2 regions of the Oceanobacillus sp. FSL W7-1304 genome follow, and region 2 is predicted to be linked to the other one. Evidence: a T-box and tRNA genes for the amino acid it is inferred to sense, from the RefSeq annotation. Region 2 holds a T-box; the other holds one or more tRNA genes.
The links. A T-box is a leader RNA that pairs with one kind of tRNA and senses whether it is charged. The one in region 2 lies ahead of proS (proline--tRNA ligase), so its partner is inferred to be a tRNA-Pro.
Positions count from the first base shown of each region.

Region 1: it encodes a tRNA-Pro, which carries the amino acid that the T-box ahead of proS (proline--tRNA ligase) is inferred to sense. The anticodon was not compared.

Region 1 covers NZ_CP150211.1:2,342,476-2,352,024, reverse strand. Annotated here, with positions in the region: gene abc-f (ABC-F type ribosomal protection protein) at 1-1,219, shown strand, start outside; tRNA gene NYE61_RS11925 (tRNA-Asn) at 1,473-1,547, shown strand; tRNA gene NYE61_RS11920 (tRNA-Glu) at 1,613-1,687, shown strand; tRNA gene NYE61_RS11915 (tRNA-Val) at 1,692-1,767, shown strand; tRNA gene NYE61_RS11910 (tRNA-Met) at 1,801-1,877, shown strand; tRNA gene NYE61_RS11905 (tRNA-Asp) at 1,915-1,991, shown strand; tRNA gene NYE61_RS11900 (tRNA-Ser) at 2,003-2,095, shown strand; tRNA gene NYE61_RS11895 (tRNA-Phe) at 2,130-2,205, shown strand; tRNA gene NYE61_RS11890 (tRNA-Thr) at 2,423-2,498, shown strand; tRNA gene NYE61_RS11885 (tRNA-Lys) at 2,548-2,623, shown strand; tRNA gene NYE61_RS11880 (tRNA-Leu) at 2,627-2,708, shown strand; tRNA gene NYE61_RS11875 (tRNA-Leu) at 2,767-2,855, shown strand; tRNA gene NYE61_RS11870 (tRNA-Arg) at 2,859-2,935, shown strand; tRNA gene NYE61_RS11865 (tRNA-Pro) at 2,939-3,015, shown strand; tRNA gene NYE61_RS11860 (tRNA-Ala) at 3,028-3,100, shown strand; tRNA gene NYE61_RS11855 (tRNA-Gly) at 3,128-3,201, shown strand; tRNA gene NYE61_RS11850 (tRNA-Ile) at 3,214-3,287, shown strand; rRNA gene NYE61_RS11845 (16S ribosomal RNA) at 3,570-5,131, shown strand; rRNA gene NYE61_RS11840 (23S ribosomal RNA) at 5,513-8,431, shown strand; rRNA gene rrf (5S ribosomal RNA) at 8,550-8,665, shown strand; gene NYE61_RS11830 (YpzI family protein) at 8,828-8,968, opposite strand; gene ddlA (D-alanine--D-alanine ligase) at 9,216-9,549, shown strand, end outside.
Region 2 covers NZ_CP150211.1:2,014,283-2,023,831, reverse strand. Annotated here, with positions in the region: gene NYE61_RS10250 (DUF456 domain-containing protein) at 1-339, shown strand, start outside; gene thiD (bifunctional hydroxymethylpyrimidine kinase/phosphomethylpyrimidine kinase) at 408-1,241, shown strand; gene NYE61_RS10240 (isochorismatase family cysteine hydrolase) at 1,257-1,808, shown strand; gene NYE61_RS10235 (GNAT family N-acetyltransferase) at 1,834-2,376, shown strand; T-box leader at 2,414-2,636, shown strand; gene proS (proline--tRNA ligase) at 2,934-4,373, shown strand; gene NYE61_RS10225 (M20 family metallopeptidase) at 4,630-5,790, shown strand; gene NYE61_RS10220 (ABC transporter substrate-binding protein) at 5,824-6,618, shown strand; gene NYE61_RS10215 (amino acid ABC transporter permease) at 6,640-7,299, shown strand; gene NYE61_RS10210 (amino acid ABC transporter ATP-binding protein) at 7,292-8,014, shown strand; gene NYE61_RS10205 (glutathione peroxidase) at 8,108-8,581, opposite strand; gene NYE61_RS10200 (dipeptide epimerase) at 8,665-9,549, shown strand, end outside.

The DNA of each region.
Region 1 (9,549 bases), 330 kb from region 2:
GTATTTTCTTGATGAGGTTGTAGGTAAGGTGTTGGATTTAGAAGATGGAGAAATCACGAGCTATCCCACGAATTTTTCTGGTTATATAAAGGAAAAAGAGGCACGTTTATTAAGAGAATTCCAGGCGTATGAAGAACAGCAAAAGAAAATAAGGAAAATGAAAGAAGCTATTAAGCGATTGCGCGACTGGGCAAATCGGGCTAACCCACCAAATGAAGGGTTGCACAAACGTGCACGAAACATGGAGCGAGCGTTAGAAAGGATGGAAAAAATAAATCGTCCTGTATTGAATCGCAAAAAAATGAACCTTGAAATGGAGACAACGGACCGAAGCGGAAAGGATGTCATTATTTTAAAGGATGTTGCAAAGTGGTTCGGTGACAGGGAGCTTTTTTCCAAAGTAAATATGCATATTAGATACAAGCAACGTGTTGCCATTGTTGGAGGAAATGGAACAGGTAAATCTACATTAATTAAATTAATTTTAAATCAACTGCCTGCAGACGAAGGAGAAGTAAGAATCGGAAGTAATGTCAAAGTAGGATATCTATCTCAACAAGTCTTTACGCAATTCCAAGATGAAACTGTTCTTGAAGCATTTCGAGATGAGGTACATGTTACGGAAGGTGAAGCGAGACGTATTTTAGCTAGGTTTTTATTTTATGGGCATATGGTATTTCAACAAGTTTCACAGCTTAGTGGAGGAGAAAGGATGCGTCTTCGCTTAGCGCAAATGATGTATCAAGATATAAATGTTCTCATTTTAGATGAACCAACAAACCATTTGGATATCGAGGCACGTGAAGTATTGGAAGAAGCACTGGAGGATTATAAAGGAACCATTGTAGCAGTTTCTCATGATCGTTATTTTTTAAATAAGCTGTTTGAAGAGATCTATTGGATTGAAGCCAAAGCTGTTTATCATTTTGAGGGGGATTATACTTGGGCACGGGAAAAGCTGACTGCACTGAAGCTTGATGGGAAAGAAAAATTAAAAACAGTAGTGCGAGAGAAAAAACAAGAACCGAAAAAGAGGAAAAGTCAGGATTTAGATGGTGAGAGACTGAAAAAGGATTTAGAGGAAGTAGAACGTAAAATTACCTTATTAGAGGAAAAGTTAGTAGAAATCCAAGACTTGGAACAAATGCAAGAAGTGTATATGGAAAAAGAAGGGCTGGAGAAGGTTTGGGAAGAGTTGTATATGCGTTTGAATGTTTAGGAGGGTACAGTTTAGATTAGATTAGATGAAAGATGGGGACAAATAAGAAGGAGCTCTTTGATATGTCATGTGCATGTTAGAAAAGAGCTTCTTTTTATATAGATGAACAGGCTTTAGCAAAATGGAGGATGCTGAGCTTATTAGACGAAATTAGTGGGGTTGAAACTTTTTTTGCGTTTTTTTTACAAAAGTTTAATTTAGGCATTGACTTTAATACAATTATGTAATAAGATAAATCTCGCTGTTATATTATTCCACAGTAGCTCAGTGGTAGAGCAATCGGCTGTTAACCGATCGGTCGTAGGTTCGAATCCTACCTGTGGAGCCATTTAATTTTTATGAAGTAAATGTCGAATAATACATTTGTTGTCGAATTTGTTCATAAATAATATTGGCCCGTTGGTCAAGCGGTTAAGACACCGCCCTTTCACGGCGGTAACACGGGTTCGAATCCCGTACGGGTCACCAATACGGAGGATTAGCTCAGCTGGGAGAGCACCTGCCTTACAAGCAGGGGGTCGCAGGTTCGAGCCCTGCATCCTCCACCATCTTTTCTTTTAGATGAAATATATTTGTTATATCGCGGGGTGGAGCAGTCCGGTAGCTCGTTGGGCTCATAACCCAAAGGTCGTAGGTTCAAATCCTGCCCCCGCAACCAAATCTTTTGGTTTAATTAGATATGTTATTTGCAATATGGTCCGGTAGTTCAGTTGGTTAGAATGCCTGCCTGTCACGCAGGAGGTCGCGGGTTCGAGTCCCGTCCGGACCGCCATTTAAATATTCGGAGGTATACCCAAGTCTGGCTGAAGGGATCGGTCTTGAAAACCGACAGGCGGGTCAAACCGCGCGGGGGTTCGAATCCCTCTACCTCCTCCATTTATAATTTGAGTTTTGTAGTTAAATAACACTTGGCTCGGTAGCTCAGTCGGTAGAGCAACGGACTGAAAATCCGTGTGTCGGCGGTTCGATTCCGTCCCGAGCCACCATTTATCTTTCGGAAGTTGATTCTTTCTATATAAATCTAATAGTTTACAGGAAGCCAACAAGCCGGCCTAGCTCAACTGGTAGAGCAAGCCGTTTACTTCATCGAGTAACTACCATGTGCAGGCTTGCGAGGAGTGGAACTTCTCCGAGTGTTCTTGCAACACGACGAGCCTACTTGATGGACTTGCTGTTAATCATTTGGTAACTAGATAATCATTTGCCGGCCTAGCTCAACTGGTAGAGCAACTGACTTGTAATCAGTAGGTTGGGGGTTCAAGTCCTCTGGCCGGCACCACTTTTTACAAGTAAATAATAATTATCATTAATACGTAATATATATTTTTGAGCCATTAGCTCAGTCGGTAGAGCATTTGACTTTTAATCAAAGGGTCGAAGGTTCGAATCCTTCATGGCTCACCATTCGCGGGTGTGGCGGAATTGGCAGACGCGCTAGACTTAGGATCTAGTGTCTTCGGACGTGGGGGTTCAAGTCCCTTCACCCGCATTACTTTTTACTTAAGAGGAATTTTTGTTGCAAATTCAGTATCCTTTTCTTTGCCCTTGCCGGGGTGGCGGAACTGGCAGACGCACAGGACTTAAAATCCTGCGGTAGGTGACTACCGTACCGGTTCGATTCCGGTCCTCGGCACCATATGCGCCCGTAGCTCAATTGGATAGAGCGTTTGACTACGGATCAAGAGGTTAGGGGTTCGACTCCTCTCGGGCGCGCCATAACGGGAAGTAGCTCAGCTTGGTAGAGCACTTGGTTTGGGACCAAGGGGTCGCAGGTTCGAATCCTGTCTTCCCGACCATTTTTTTTATACGGGGCCTTAGCTCAGCTGGGAGAGCGCCTGCCTTGCACGCAGGAGGTCAGCGGTTCGATCCCGCTAGGCTCCACTTCTTAAAAAAAACGATATAATTTATGCGGGTGTAGTTTAGTGGTAAAACCTCAGCCTTCCAAGCTGATGATGAGGGTTCGATTCCCTTCACCCGCTCCAACTTACCAATATGGGCCTGTAGCTCAGCTGGTTAGAGCGCACGCCTGATAAGCGTGAGGTCGGTGGTTCGAGTCCACTCAGGCCCATTCATCTTTTTTGAAAAAAGATGTTGACATCTTTTTACGAAGATGATAAGATATAAAAGTTGTCGAAAACGAAGAAATATTTCGAAAGTAAAATATTTTAAAAAGTTATTGACAACAAATTGGAAGACATGATATATTAATAAAGTCGCTTTAAAAGAACGACAAACAAATTTGCTCTTTGAAAACTGAACAAAACAACCAGTATGTCAAGAAAAAGGAAACTCGTTTTTCTTTTTAAAACAAGTAGAAGTCAGCTTCTACAAAAGCTAAGTATTACAAACTTTTATGGAGAGTTTGATCTTGGCTCAGGACGAACGCTGGCGGCGTGCCTAATACATGCAAGTCGAGCGCAGGAAATAAACAGAACCCTTCGGGGTAATGTTTATGGAATGAGCGGCGGACGGGTGAGTAACACGTGGGCAACCTGCCTGTAAGATCGGGATAACTCGCGGAAACGTGAGCTAATACCGGATAACACTTTTCATCTCATGGTGAGAAGATAAAAGACGGTTTCGGCTGTCACTTACAGATGGGCCCGCGGCGCATTAGCTAGTTGGTGAGGTAACGGCTCACCAAGGCGACGATGCGTAGCCGACCTGAGAGGGTGATCGGCCACACTGGGACTGAGACACGGCCCAGACTCCTACGGGAGGCAGCAGTAGGGAATCTTCCGCAATGGACGAAAGTCTGACGGAGCAACGCCGCGTGAGTGATGAAGGTTTTCGGATCGTAAAACTCTGTTGTTAGGGAAGAACAAGTTGGGTAGTAACTGACCCAACCTTGACGGTACCTAACCAGAAAGCCACGGCTAACTACGTGCCAGCAGCCGCGGTAATACGTAGGTGGCAAGCGTTGTCCGGAATTATTGGGCGTAAAGCGCTCGCAGGCGGTCTTTTAAGTCTGATGTGAAAGCCCACGGCTTAACCGTGGAGGGTCATTGGAAACTGGAGGACTTGAGTACAGAAGAGGAGAGTGGAATTCCACGTGTAGCGGTGAAATGCGTAGAGATGTGGAGGAACACCAGTGGCGAAGGCGACTCTCTGGTCTGTAACTGACGCTGAGGAGCGAAAGCGTGGGTAGCGAACAGGATTAGATACCCTGGTAGTCCACGCCGTAAACGATGAGTGCTAGGTGTTAGGGGGTTTCCGCCCCTTAGTGCTGAAGTTAACGCATTAAGCACTCCGCCTGGGGAGTACGGCCGCAAGGCTGAAACTCAAAAGAATTGACGGGGGCCCGCACAAGCGGTGGAGCATGTGGTTTAATTCGAAGCAACGCGAAGAACCTTACCAGGTCTTGACATCCTCTGATACCTCTAGAGATAGAGTTTTCCCTTCGGGGACAGAGTGACAGGTGGTGCATGGTTGTCGTCAGCTCGTGTCGTGAGATGTTGGGTTAAGTCCCGCAACGAGCGCAACCCTTGATCTTAGTTGCCAGCATTCAGTTGGGCACTCTAAGGTGACTGCCGGTGACAAACCGGAGGAAGGTGGGGATGACGTCAAATCATCATGCCCCTTATGACCTGGGCTACACACGTGCTACAATGGATGGAACAAAGGGAAGCGAACCCGTGAGGTCAAGCCAATCCCATAAAACCATTCTCAGTTCGGATTGTAGGCTGCAACTCGCCTACATGAAGCCGGAATCGCTAGTAATCGCGGATCAGCATGCCGCGGTGAATACGTTCCCGGGCCTTGTACACACCGCCCGTCACACCACGAGAGTTGGTAACACCCGAAGTCGGTGAGGTAACCTTTTGGAGCCAGCCGCCGAAGGTGGGACTAATGATTGGGGTGAAGTCGTAACAAGGTAGCCGTATCGGAAGGTGCGGCTGGATCACCTCCTTTCTAAGGATTATTACGGAACCCTACCTTCGGGTAGGAAGGGCATACTGTGTTGTTTGGTTCAGTTTTGAGAGAGTAAAAAAGATCTCTCAAAGGATTGAAGGATCTTCTGTTAAAACCCGTCACGTCCTGTGACGAACACAGAAGTCACCACATCCTGTGGAAGCTTGTACCTTGAAAACTAAATAAGAGTAACAACGACATCAATATTAATGTAAAAGGCTGAAGCGACTGTTCAGAAACGGACGCATAAGCAAGAGACTGGAAAACGCTTGGTTTTTAGCGTTTGGAATGTCAATTGCTTATGACGGTAGTTTCTAGGAGCTGAAGCTGAATTAAATAAAAGCAAGGCTAATAAATTAGTACGCTTATTTACTGTAACTTAGTTAAGTGAATAAGGGCGCACGGTGGATGCCTTGGCACTAGAAGCCGATGAAGGACGGGACTAACACCGATATGCCTCGGGGAGTTGTAAGTAAACTTTGATCCGGGGATTTCCGAATGGGGGAACCCACTGTTCGTAATGGAACAGTACATGCATCTGAATACATAGGGTGCATGAGGTAGACCCGGGGAACTGAAACATCTCAGTACCCGGAGGAAGAGAAAGAAAAATCGATTTCCTGAGTAGCGGCGAGCGAAACGGAAAGAGCCCAAACCAGAAAGCTTGCTTTCTGGGGTTGTAGGACACTCCACTCGGAGTTACCAAGGAATTCTTTAAATGAATCGACCTGGAAAGGTCAGCCACAGAAGGTAACAGCCCTGTAGTTGAAAAAGAATTCCCTCCGGAGTGTATCCTGAGTACGGCGGAACACGTGGAATTCCGTCGGAATCCGGGAGGACCATCTCCCAAGGCTAAATACTCTCTAGTGACCGATAGTGAACCAGTACCGTGAGGGAAAGGTGAAAAGCACCCCGGAAGGGGAGTGAAATAGAACCTGAAACCGTGTGCCTACAAGTAGTCGAAGCCCGTTAATGGGTAACGGCGTACCTTTTGTAGAATGGACCGGCGAGTTACGATCGTATGCAAGGTTAAGTGGAAGACACGGAGCCGCAGCGAAAGCGAGTCTGAATAGGGCGAATGAGTATGCGGTCGTAGACCCGAAACCGTGTGATCTACCCATGTCCAGGGTGAAGGTCAGGTAACACTGACTGGAGGCCCGAACCCACGTATGTTGAAAAATGCGGGGATGAGGTGTGGGTAGGGGTGAAATGCCAATCGAACACGGAGATAGCTGGTTCTCTCCGAAATAGCTTTAGGGCTAGCCTCAAGAAATAGAGTACTGGAGGTAGAGCACTGATTGGACTAGGGGCCCTCACCGGGTTACCGAATTCAGTCAAACTCCGAATGCCAGTTACTTTTACTTGGGAGTCAGACTATGGGTGATAAGGTTCATAGTCGAAAGGGAAACAGCCCAGACCGCCAGCTAAGGTCCCAAAGTATACGTTAAGTGGAAAAGGATGTGGAGTTGCCCAGACAACCAGGATGTTGGCTTAGAAGCAGCCATCATTTAAAGAGTGCGTAATAGCTCACTGGTCGAGTGACTCTGCGCCGAAAATGTACCGGGGCTAAACGTATCACCGAAGCTGCGGATTGTTCTTACGAACAATGGTAGGAGAGCGTTCTAAGTGCTGTGAAGTCAGACCGTGAGGACTGGTGGAGCGCTTAGAAGTGAGAATGCCGGTATGAGTAGCGAAAAAAGAGTGAGAATCTCTTTCACCGAATGCCTAAGGTTTCCTGAGGAAGGCTCGTCCTCTCAGGGTTAGTCGGGACCTAAGCCGAGGCCGAAAGGCGTAGGCGATGGACAACAGGTAGATATTCCTGTACCACCTCATGATTGTTTGAGCGATGGGGGGACGCAGTAGGATAAGGAATGCGCACTGATGGATATGTGCGCCCAAGCAGTGAGAAAGTCAGATAGGCAAATCCGTCTGGCAATTTCAAGCTGTGATGGGGAGGGAAATTTAGTACCGAAGTTCCGGATTTCACACTGCCAAGAAAAGCCTCTAGTTAGATCATAGGTGCCCGTACCGCAAACCGACACAGGTAGGCGAGGAGAGAATCCTAAGGTGAGCGGGAGAACTCTCGTTAAGGAACTCGGCAAAATGACCCCGTAACTTCGGGAGAAGGGGTGCTTCATTTACATGGAGCCGCAGTGAATAGGCCCAAGCGACTGTTTAGCAAAAACACAGGTCTCTGCGAAGCCGAAAGGCGAAGTATAGGGGCTGACACCTGCCCGGTGCTGGAAGGTTAAGGGGAAATGTTAGCCGCAAGGCGAAGCTTTGAACCGAAGCCCCAGTAAACGGCGGCCGTAACTATAACGGTCCTAAGGTAGCGAAATTCCTTGTCGGGTAAGTTCCGACCCGCACGAAAGGTGCAACGACTTGGGCACTGTCTCAACGAGAGACCCGGTGAAATTATACTATGCGTGAAGATGCGCATTACCCGCGACAGGACGGAAAGACCCCGTGGAGCTTTACTGTAGCCTGATATTGAATGTCTGTGCAGCTTGTACAGGATAGGTGGGAGCCTTGGAAACCGGAGCGCTAGCTTCGGTGGAGGCATCCGTGGGATACCACCCTGGCTGTATGGACATTCTAACCCAGGACCGTGATCCGGTTCGGAGACAGTGTCAGGCGGGCAGTTTGACTGGGGCGGTCGCCTCCCAAAAGGTAACGGAGGCGCCCAAAGGTTCCCTCAGAATGGTTGGAAATCATTCGTAGAGTGTAAAGGCACAAGGGAGCTTGACTGCGAGACCTACAAGTCGAGCAGGGACGAAAGTCGGGCTTAGTGATCCGGTGGTTCCGCATGGAAGGGCCATCGCTCAACGGATAAAAGCTACCCCGGGGATAACAGGCTTATCTCCCCCAAGAGTTCACATCGACGGGGAGGTTTGGCACCTCGATGTCGGCTCATCGCATCCTGGGGCTGTAGTCGGTCCCAAGGGTTGGGCTGTTCGCCCATTAAAGCGGTACGCGAGCTGGGTTCAGAACGTCGTGAGACAGTTCGGTCCCTATCCGTCGTGGGCGTTGGAAGTTTGAGAGGAGCTGTCCTTAGTACGAGAGGACCGGGATGGACACACCGCTGGTGTACCAGTTGTTCCGCCAGGAGCATCGCTGGGTAGCTACGTGTGGAAAGGATAAGTGCTGAAAGCATCTAAGCATGAAGCCCCCCTCAAGATGAGACTTCCCATCACTTCGAGTGAGTAAGATCCCTCAGAGACGATGAGGTTGATAGGTTCGGTGTGGAAGCGTGGTGACACGTGGAGCTTACGGATACTAATCGATCGAGGACTTAACTAAATTCTTTATTTGATGTCTTGTTTTCTCTTATTTAGTTTTTAAGGTATAAATTTAAAAAAACCTTGCATTTTTATTCGGAAATGCATATAATAAAACTTGTCCTTGTTTTTGAGGATTGTCTGGTAGCAATAGCGAAGAGGCCACACCTGTTCCCATGCCGAACACAGAAGTTAAGCTCTTCAGCGCCGATGGTAGTTGGGGCTTTGCCCCTGCAAGAGTAGGACGCCGCCAGGCCAATGAAAACCCCAGTATATAATTGCATATACTGGGGTTTTTGTGTTTTGGTGTATAAAAGCTGTGGATGACTTAGTTACCTCGATCATGACCACAAAGTGCTAAATCCGTAGCGAGACTCCTCCGTAGTAAATCAAGGTGGCATCGCTATTGTTCTTTATTCTACTTTCTTCCATCATTTAGTCTTCTAGCTTCTTCAGGACTAGACATTTTTGTTGCTCCTTTATAGCGAAGTCCCACATCTCGATCAGATTCTACGCGTCCGCTTTCTCTCAATTTCTTTTCTTGGCGGTCTCTTCCCATAATTAGCACCACCCAACATTAACATTAGCGATTTTGAGACTTTTATTCATGACTTCATTATCTACTCGATATACTTAAATATCATTCAAATTGGATAAGTATGAAAATATTTTCTTTGTTAGGAGATTTTGTGCAAAAATAGAATGGGTGATACAATTAATTTGGTAAATAAATTTTTCAAATGTGTTTACATAACTATAATGATATGAAAATAAATATCGACTAAAGAACATTTTGGAGGGAATATATGGTGAAGAAAAAGTTAGGTTTATTATTTGGGGGAAAGTCTGCGGAGCATGAAGTTTCTTTACAATCAGCTAAAAACGTGATGGAAGCAATTGATCCTTCGAAATACGATGTTGTGTTAATTGGAATTGATAAATCAGGGAAATGGCATTTAAATGATGCTTCCCATTTTCTTTTGAATGCTGAGGATCCAAAATTAATAGCATTAAATAAAACAAATAAAGGAATTGCTGTGGTACCCGGTGAAACTGAAAATCAACTTGTAAATAGAGAGGGAATGGAAGCATTAGGTCAATTAGATGTAATTTTTCCCATTCTCCATGGAACTTTAGGAG
Region 2 (9,549 bases):
TTGATTTTCTGGATTGTTATGATTGTCTTTACCGTGCTACTAATTGTAGCGGATATCATTGCAAATAGTTATTTTGTAAAAAAATTCGGTGGCAGTAAATCTGGAGAACGCGGTGCCGCAATCGCAGTAATTGTTGGGTCATTTATTACACCGCCATTCGGGATTATTTACGTTCCTTTTATTACAGTATTTCTTATTGAAATGGTGCAAAGGCGAACAGTAAAAGAAGCGTTCCGTGCATCCATTGGTTCACTTCTCGGATTTTTAGGGGGATCAGTTGCGAAAGTTGTCATTCAAATTGTTATGATTATTTGGTTTTTTATTTTAGTGTTGTTTTAAGCAGAAAATATAGTAAAACTTTTTTGTGCCGGATTTTTTATTATCGTAGTTAGGAGCAATGAAGAATTATGAACTATCCAGTAAGAGTAATGACAATTGCCGGTTCTGCAGCAGGAGGTAGTGCTGGGATTCAGGCCGATTTAAAAACATTTGAAGAATTAGACGTATATGGAATGAGCATTATAACAGCGATAGTTGGGCGTCACCCGGAAACGAATAAAAATGTCCATCTCCAATCCGTTGAAGCGATTGAAGCGCAGTTTTCGACAGCGATAAACCAGGTTGGTGCAGATGGCGTTAAAACTGGAATGTTATTTTCAAAAGAGGTAATCGAGGTTGTTGCACGGCTGATTCGAAAAGAAGAAATTCAGACAGTCGTTGTGGACCCGGTTATGATTGGGAAAATGAACTCCAAATTATTAAAAGACGACGCGATTGAGGAATTGGTTCATCAATTAATACCGATGGCAACGATTATCACACCGAATGTGCCCGAGGCTTCCATTCTTTTAGGTGGAAGAGAATTAAATACAGTTGAGGATTTAAAGCAAGCTGCAATTGACTTACACAAGCTAGGGGCAAAAAGTGTCCTCGTAAAGGGTGGAAGACTGGAAGGGCCAGCAGTTGATGTGCTGTTTAATGGAACTGCATTAACGACCTTTACAGCACCACGAATTGATACGGTAAATACAAGCGGAGCAGGATGCACGTATTCCGCAGCGATTACAGCGAATTTAACAAAAGGACAAGCCGTAGCAGAAGCAGTTGGTTTGGCAAAAAGCTTTGTTACAACAGCGATAGAGCATGGTTTTTCCTATACAGATATTGTAGGGCCAACTTTTCATGCTGCATCGCGTAAATTTGGAGAAGCACACCCAATTAAAATCGAAACATTAACATGAAAAGGGGAATAAAACATGGTAAAACGTGCATTGATTAATGTCGATTATACAAATGATTTTGTTGCAGCAGATGGCGCACTTACAGCAGGTGAACCCGGACAAGCTATTGAAGAGAAGATAGTGGCATTGACAGAGGAGTTTATCCAAGCAGATGATTATGTTGTTTTTGCAATTGATATCCATCATGAAGGGGACAGGTTGCATCCGGAAACTACTCTTTTCCCAGCCCATAATATTGCTGAGACTCCAGGACGCAATCTATACGGAAGGCTTGCAGATGTATATGAAAAAAGCAAAAATAACGTAAATGTTTATTATATGGATAAGACGCGTTATAGTGCATTTGCTGGAACTGATCTGGAAATAAAGCTTCGTGAGCGCGGCATTGGAGAAATCCATATTGTTGGTGTATGCACGGATATTTGTGTCTTGCATACAGCGGTTGATGCATATAACAAAGGGTTTAACATTGTTATTCATCAGGATGCGGTGGCAAGCTTTAATCAGGAAGGACATGATTGGGCTTTGGGGCATTTTATCAATACATTAGGTGCAAAAGTGGTATAGTTCGTTGGAGAGGAGGGGGAATCAGATGCAGGAGCTATTTCGAGAAAACACATTTGGAGAGTATAAAGTAAGGAAAGCAACGAATGAAGATGCAGAGGCGGTTATTCAACTATTGCAAGATGCCGCTCGTTGGTTAGAAGGTAAAGGTATATCCCAATGGGAATATTTGCGAAATGGCGGAGAAACTGCCGAGATTAAACAAGGAATTTTAGTTGGTACAACCTATATCGTTGAGCGTAAAAAGGAATTGGCTGCAACCCTGAATCTGTCAGATGTACAAAATGAATGGGATATGGAGCTGTGGGGAAAATGTCAGGAGCATAGTTTTTACATTCATCGACTAGCAGTGGCACAAGCGTTTCGCAAGCAGCAAATTGGCAGGAAGTTACTCGATTGGATCGATCAAAATATCCGATTGGAAAAAGGTAGGATTCGTTTAGACTGTGTGGCTGATAATCCAGCTTTGAACAAATTTTATCAACAAGCAGGCTATACGTTAATGGACGTTGTAGCAAATGGAGAGGATATGTTTTCTCTCTATGAGAAGTTGATTACCAGTAAACCTTGACTTTATAATTTCATACCTATATATTAAATATGAAATACATGAAACGTTGATGAGGATTAGTACAATTGGCTTGTCTTTCCAAGAGAGGAAATGGATGGTGTGAATTTCCGTAAGACGCAATTGGAACCTGCCTCAGAGTTCGCCATCAGAAAGGCAAAGACTAGAAGATGTGCGCGGTTTATAACCGTTATCAAGTGAAGTGTGCAAAGGGGGAGTCCCCGTGCAAACAAGGGTGGTACCACCAAGCCTCGGTCCCTTTTTCGGATGGAGGATTTTTTGTATTTAAGAGGCTGTTCAAAAAGTCTGCTGAAAATGACGCATCGAGAACAGAAGACCTTCGACTAAAAACTGACATGTCCTGTTTCGAACGTCGAAGTCACCACTTCCAGGCTGTGGAAGTACGATACGAGGAGCTATGCTCGAATTTCGACGCACAGGATATGCTAGTATCGGCGTTGCAAAAGGACGTTGCGATCTTAGCCGACCTCAGTCTTTTTCATCCACCTTTTTGAAGCCTATTTAGTAAAGTAAATATTTATCATAATGAGGTGTTACGTATGGGTAAAAAAAATAAGCAGTTTGTTGAGAAAGTAACTGCAATGGAAGACGACTTCGCGCAATGGTATACCGATGTCGTAAAACAAGCAGAATTAGTTGATTATGGGCAAGTACGTGGAACGATGATTATTAAGCCATATGGCTATGCAATCTGGGAAAATATTAAGGATGAATTGGATCGTATGTTTAAGGAAACAGGACATTCGAATGTTGCTTTTCCCTTATTCATTCCTGAAAGCCTATTGCAAAAGGAAAAAGATCATGTCGAAGGATTTGCACCAGAAGTTGCTTGGGTAACACATGGTGGAGACGATGAATTAGCAGAGCGAATTGCTGTCCGTCCGACATCAGAAGTGCTTTTCTGTGACTATTATTCAAAAAATATTCATTCCTATCGCGACCTGCCAAAGCTTTATAATCAATGGGGAAATGTTGTGCGCTGGGAAAAGACAACTCGTCCGTTCTTGCGTTCTTCTGAATTCCATTGGCAGGAAGGTCATACTGCACATGCCACAGATGAAGAGGCATCTCAAGAGACAAACCAAATGCTTGAGGTTTATGCATCTCTTGTTGAAGAATATTTAGCAATTCCGGTTCTTAAAGGACGTAAAACAGATAAAGAAAAATTTGCAGGTGCAAAATATACATTGACGATTGAAAGTTTAATGCATGATGGTAAGGCGCTACAATCTGGAACTTCTCATCATTTCGGTTCTGGGTTTGCAGAAGCATTTGATATTACGTACCTGGACGAAAATGGAGAAAGCCAATTTGTTCACCAAACATCTTGGGGACTTTCCACACGAATCATGGGTGCCTTAATTATGGTGCATGGGGACAATCGTGGTTTAGTCGTACCACCACGTATTGCACCAACACAAGCAATGATTGTTCCAATCGCACAGCATAAGGAAGGTGTATTGGATAAAGCATATGCATTACGTGATCAGTTAAAAGACATTGTTCGTGTCGATATTGATGGTAGCGATAAAATGCCAGGCTGGAAGTTCAATGAATATGAAATGAAAGGTATCCCAGTTCGTATTGAAATGGGACCAAAAGATATTGAAAAAGATCAAGTTGTTCTTGCACGCCGTGATACTGGGGAGAAAGAATTTGTTCCATTAAGTGACTTGGAAGAACGTTTACCAGCATTATTGGAAGAAGTGCAACAAAATCTGTATAACAAAGCATTAGCGCATCGTAATGAAATGACTACCATTGCAACAGATATGAATAACTTCAAGCAAACATTAGATGAAAAAGGCGGATTCATCAAAGCAATGTGGTGTGGCGACATGAAGTGTGAAGAAAAAATCAAAGAAGATACAACAGCAACATCGCGCTGTATCCCATTCGAACAGGAAAAGGTTGCAGATACATGTGTGTGCTGTGGCAAAGAAGCGAAAGAATTAGTCATTTGGGCAAAAGCATATTAATAAATATTTTGAATCGAGCATTGCGTAAAGCGGTGCTCGTTTTTATTTTATCTGCTGCAGACCAGAGAGGTGAAAGCGATCTGCTTAGGAGCGTAGAATTTAATAGTAAAAGATTTAAAGCCGCGGTATTTAAATTAATGGATTAATCCGAAAACATTGACTGTATTATTTTTTGCGATTACCTATTGGCAATCTAGTAGATTTGTGCTATAAATATACATATAAACTAATAAATATACATCCTATGGAGGAAATAATGAAGCAGCAGTTGATAGAAGAAATAGGAAAAATTAAACAACAACTATTGAATATTAGTGATTCTTTATATGAAAATCCAGAGCTTGGAGATCAAGAATATCAGTCGATGCAAAAGCTAGTTGCATTTTTGAAAGAACATCAATTTGAAATTGAAACAAATATCGTAGGAAGAGCGACAGCATTTAAAGCAGAATTTAATAGTGGTAAACCAGGTCCTAAAATTGCATATTTAGCAGAATATGATGCATTACCAGGCGTCGGTCATGGCTGTGGTCATAATTTAATAGGAACAATGAGTACCGGTGCAGCAGTAGCACTTAGTAAACTTTTACATGTGGTTGGTGGTAGTGTTATTGTACTAGGCACCCCAGCAGAAGAAACAAATGGGGCTAAAGTACCGATGAGTGAACAAGGAATATTTGATGGCATCGATGTAGCAATGATTGTTCATCCTGGTGGGACATCTCATGAGAGTGGAGAATCGCTGGCGATGGATGCCATCCAATTTAGTTATTTTGGAAAACCGTCCCATGCAGCTGCTTCTCCGGAGCAAGGGATTAATGCACTAGATAGTGTGATTCAGCTATTTAATGGTATTAATGCACTTCGTCAGCATGTCACTTCAGATGTTCGCATCCATGGAATTATCTCTGAAGGTGGCCAGGCGGCAAATGTTGTTCCGGATAAAGCAACAGCACAGTTTTATGTCCGAGCAAAAAGTCGTGACTATTTGAATGAAGTTGTTGAAAAGGTAAAACATATCGCAGAGGGCGCAGCGAGTATGACTGGTGCATTACTCGAAATAACGAACTATGAATTAAGCTATGATAACATGATTACGAATCAAGTTTTATCCGATGTATATACGAAAAATCTGAAGGAAACGAGTAATCAAGCTGTTCTTCCGCCGAAGGAAACGTACGGTTCAATTGATATGGGGAATGTAAGCCAAGTTGTACCAGCAATCCACCCTTATATCGGCATGAATGAAGCAAGGCTCGTTCCACATACAAAGGAATTTGCTGATACTACCATTACAGAAGAGGGACATCAAGCACTTCATGATGGCGCGTTATCATTAGCAAAGACTGGCTATGATGTATTAACAGATAGTAAATTATTTAAAGCAATACAAGATGAATTTAAAAAAACGAAATAATAAAAAACATAATTGGACAAAGGGGCTAATCACATGAAATTTTCATTGGTTAAATTATTGATGGCAGCTTCAATCATTGCATTGCTTGCGGCATGTGGAACAAGTGAAACCGGGACTGGTGACGAAAATAATGCGGAGTCAGATGAAGCAGGAAATAAGGAAGTACTTACCATGGCAACATCAGCTGACTTCCCACCGTTTGAGTCCTATGATACAGAAGGTAATTTTATTGGATTCGATATTGAATTGGCACAATTAATTGCGGATGAATTAGGGTATGAACTAAAGATTGAAGATATGAATTTTGATGGCTTGGTTGGAGCGCTGCAAGCTGGACGTGTGGATATGGTTATGGCAGGAATGAGTGCGACAGAGGATCGCAGGAAAAATGTGGACTTTTCAATCGAATATAATCGCTCAGGAGAAATGTTTGTTACGAAAGAAGATGCACCAGTAGAAAGCTTAGAAGATTTAGAAGGGAAAATCGTTGGGGTTCAGCTTGGAACCATTCAAGAAGAAGGTGCTGACGAGTTAAGTAAAGAGTATGGATTTGAAGTGAAAAAAGTAGATAATGCAGGTATTTTAGTACAAGAAATGAATTCCAATCGTCTTGATGTAATGTATATGGATAAAGAAGTAGCTACAGGTTACATTGAATCTCAAGGTTTTGTTGGTTTTGATGATCCAACAACCGTATCTCCAGGAATGGCAATTGCATTCCCGAAAGAAAGCGAATTGGTGGAAGATGTCAACGGTGTGTTGGAAGAGCTTCAGTCCAACGGTAAAATTGAAGCATTACAAGAAAAATGGTTAACAGAATCAGAATAGTAGGGAATTGAGGTGATAGGCATGAATTTGGACTTCAACCAAATCGTGCCTTATATTCCTTTTATATTGGAAGGAATAGTGGCAACATTAAAGTTTGTAAGTATATCGATTATTGTAGGATTCATTCTAGGTACATTATTAGCAATATGTAAAATTACAAAGGTACCATTATTAAAATGGATAGCAGATGCATATACGTCTATTTTTAGAGGGACGCCGCTTATTTTGCAATTAATGATTATTTATTTCGCGGTACCGCAGCTAACTGGATTAGATATTACGGCATTTGTGTCAGCAGTGCTTGCATTTGGATTGAACTCGGCGGCATATGTATCTGAAATTATTCGTGCCGGAATTATGGCAGTTGATAAAGGACAAACTGAAGCAGCAGAAGCACTTGGAGTACCTTATAAATCCATGATGCTGAATATCATCCTGCCGCAGGCTTTTAAAAATATCCTTCCTGCATTAATGAATGAGTTTATTACATTAACAAAGGAATCAGCTATCGTATCTACTATTGGTTATTTAGATTTAATGCGCCGGGCACAAATTGTCGGTGCAGATATTTATCGTAATTTTGAGCCGCTTTTATTTGCTGGGCTAATTTATTGGGTAATGGTATTCATTCTCACGAAAATTGGTGGACTTGTAGAACGGAGGATGAGACAGAGTGATTAATACATCGAATTTATCTAAAACATTTGGAAAGAATGAAGTGCTTAAAGGTATTTCAACAACGATTAAGCATGGCGAAGTTGTTGCGGTTATTGGACCATCTGGTTCGGGTAAATCTACGTTTCTGCGATGTCTGAATCTTTTAGAACAACCGACATCAGGTGAGATTCATATAAACGACATAAATATTACAGCAGGAAAAGTGGATAAATTAAAAATCCGTAAAAATATCGGAATGGTATTTCAGCATTTTCATTTGTTTCCTCATATGACGGTTTTGGAAAATGTGACGTATGCACCGCAAAAGGTAAAAAACCTCTCAAAGCAAGAAGCAAATAGATTAGGCAAAGAGTTACTTGCAAAAGTTGGTTTAACGGATAAGGAAGATGCTTATCCAAATCGTTTGTCAGGTGGGCAAAAGCAGCGTGTTGCAATTGCTAGAGCACTTGCGATGGAACCAGAAATTATGCTGTTTGATGAACCGACATCTGCACTAGACCCGGAAATGGTAAAAGAAGTGCTTGATGTTATGAAGGATTTGGCTACAACTGGGATGACAATGGTTATTGTTACACATGAGATGAATTTTGCAAAAGAAGTAGCAGATAAAGTTTTGTTTCTGGATGGCGGTGTTTTGATGGAAGAAGGGGACCCGAAGGAATTCTTCACAGAACCGAAGACGAGCCGTGCGAAAGACTTTTTAGATAAAGTACTATAGAAGATGAAAAACTCCTTCCAACATAATTGTGGGGGGAGTTTTCCTATCGCTATAGGGTTTTTGAAGTACACAAATTCTCAAATTCTCAAATTCTCAAAGCAATGCTTCAATCTGTTTTTCAAGCGTTGCTGGTTTTTTCTGTGGAGCAAACCGTTCAACGACCTGTCCGTTTTTATCAATGAGGAATTTGGTGAAGTTCCATTTGATTTGTTCCGTTAAGAGCCCTTTCTTTTCTGAAGTAAGATAAGAGAATAGCGGATGAGCGTTTTCCCCTTTTACATCGACCTTGCTAAACATCGGGAATGTAACACCATAGTTCTTCTTACAAAATTGGGCAATTTGTGTATCTGCTCCCGGATCCTGTTCACCAAATTGATTGCAAGGGAAGCCAAGAATTTCCAACCCTTTTGTATTGTATTTTTTATATAGCTCTTGTAGCTCTTGGAATTGAGGTGTGAAGCCACATTCGCTTGCGGTGTTCACGATTAGTAATACCTTACCATTATAATCAGCAAGCGATTTCTCATCACCCTGGATTGTTTTTGCTTTATAATTGTAAACAGACATATGAAAACCCTCCCTTTATTAAGAAGGATAGCAAGTGGATGATAACTAGTCAATTAACTCATAAAATGGAAAGGAAGTATACAATGAAAATCACTGAAATTGAAATATTTGCGATTCAGCTTCCACTTATTCAGCCATTTATTATTAGCTATGAAAGATATGATTCCATGCCCTCTATTATTGTGAAACTGACAACAGATACTGGAATCATTGGCTACGGAGAAAGCGTGTTTGATGAACATATCACTGGAGAAACATGGGATAGCACATATGCGCTTCTGCGGACGAAATTAGCCCCAGCCATGATTGGAGAAAATCCATTACATATGGAACGGCTCCACGATAAGATGGACAGACTGGTTAAGGGGGTACCGACAGCAAAGGCCGCGATTGATATTGCCTGTTACGATGCTGCTGGCAAATCACTCGGTGTCCCTGTTTATACGCTGCTAGGCGGAAGATATCATAAGAAATTCCCAATCACACATGTTCTTAGTATCGGCGCGCCAGAGAAGATGGCAGAAGAAGCTGCTGAACGAGTTGAACAAGGATACCGTTCCTTTAAAATCAAAGTTGGAACAAATATTGTAGACGATGTTAAGCGGATTCGCAGCATTCGTGAACGTGTAGGAGAAGATATCGCACTTCGGGTTGATGTGAATCAAGGATGGCAAACAAGTGCTCAAACATTACAAGCATTGGAAAAACTAAAGGATTTGTCCATCGATTGGCTGGAGCAGCCAGTGCTTGGTGATGATCTTGATGCAATGGTTGAAGCAAAAGCGAAATCAACCATTCCAATGATGATTGATGAAGGCTTGCAAGGTATGAAAGATATGCGAGATATTATTACAAAGCGTGCCGCAGATAAAGTGAACATTAAACTCATGAAATGTGGCGGTATCTACCCGGCAAATAAGCTGGCACATATAGCTGAAATGGCAGGAATAACATGTCAGGTTGGTTCA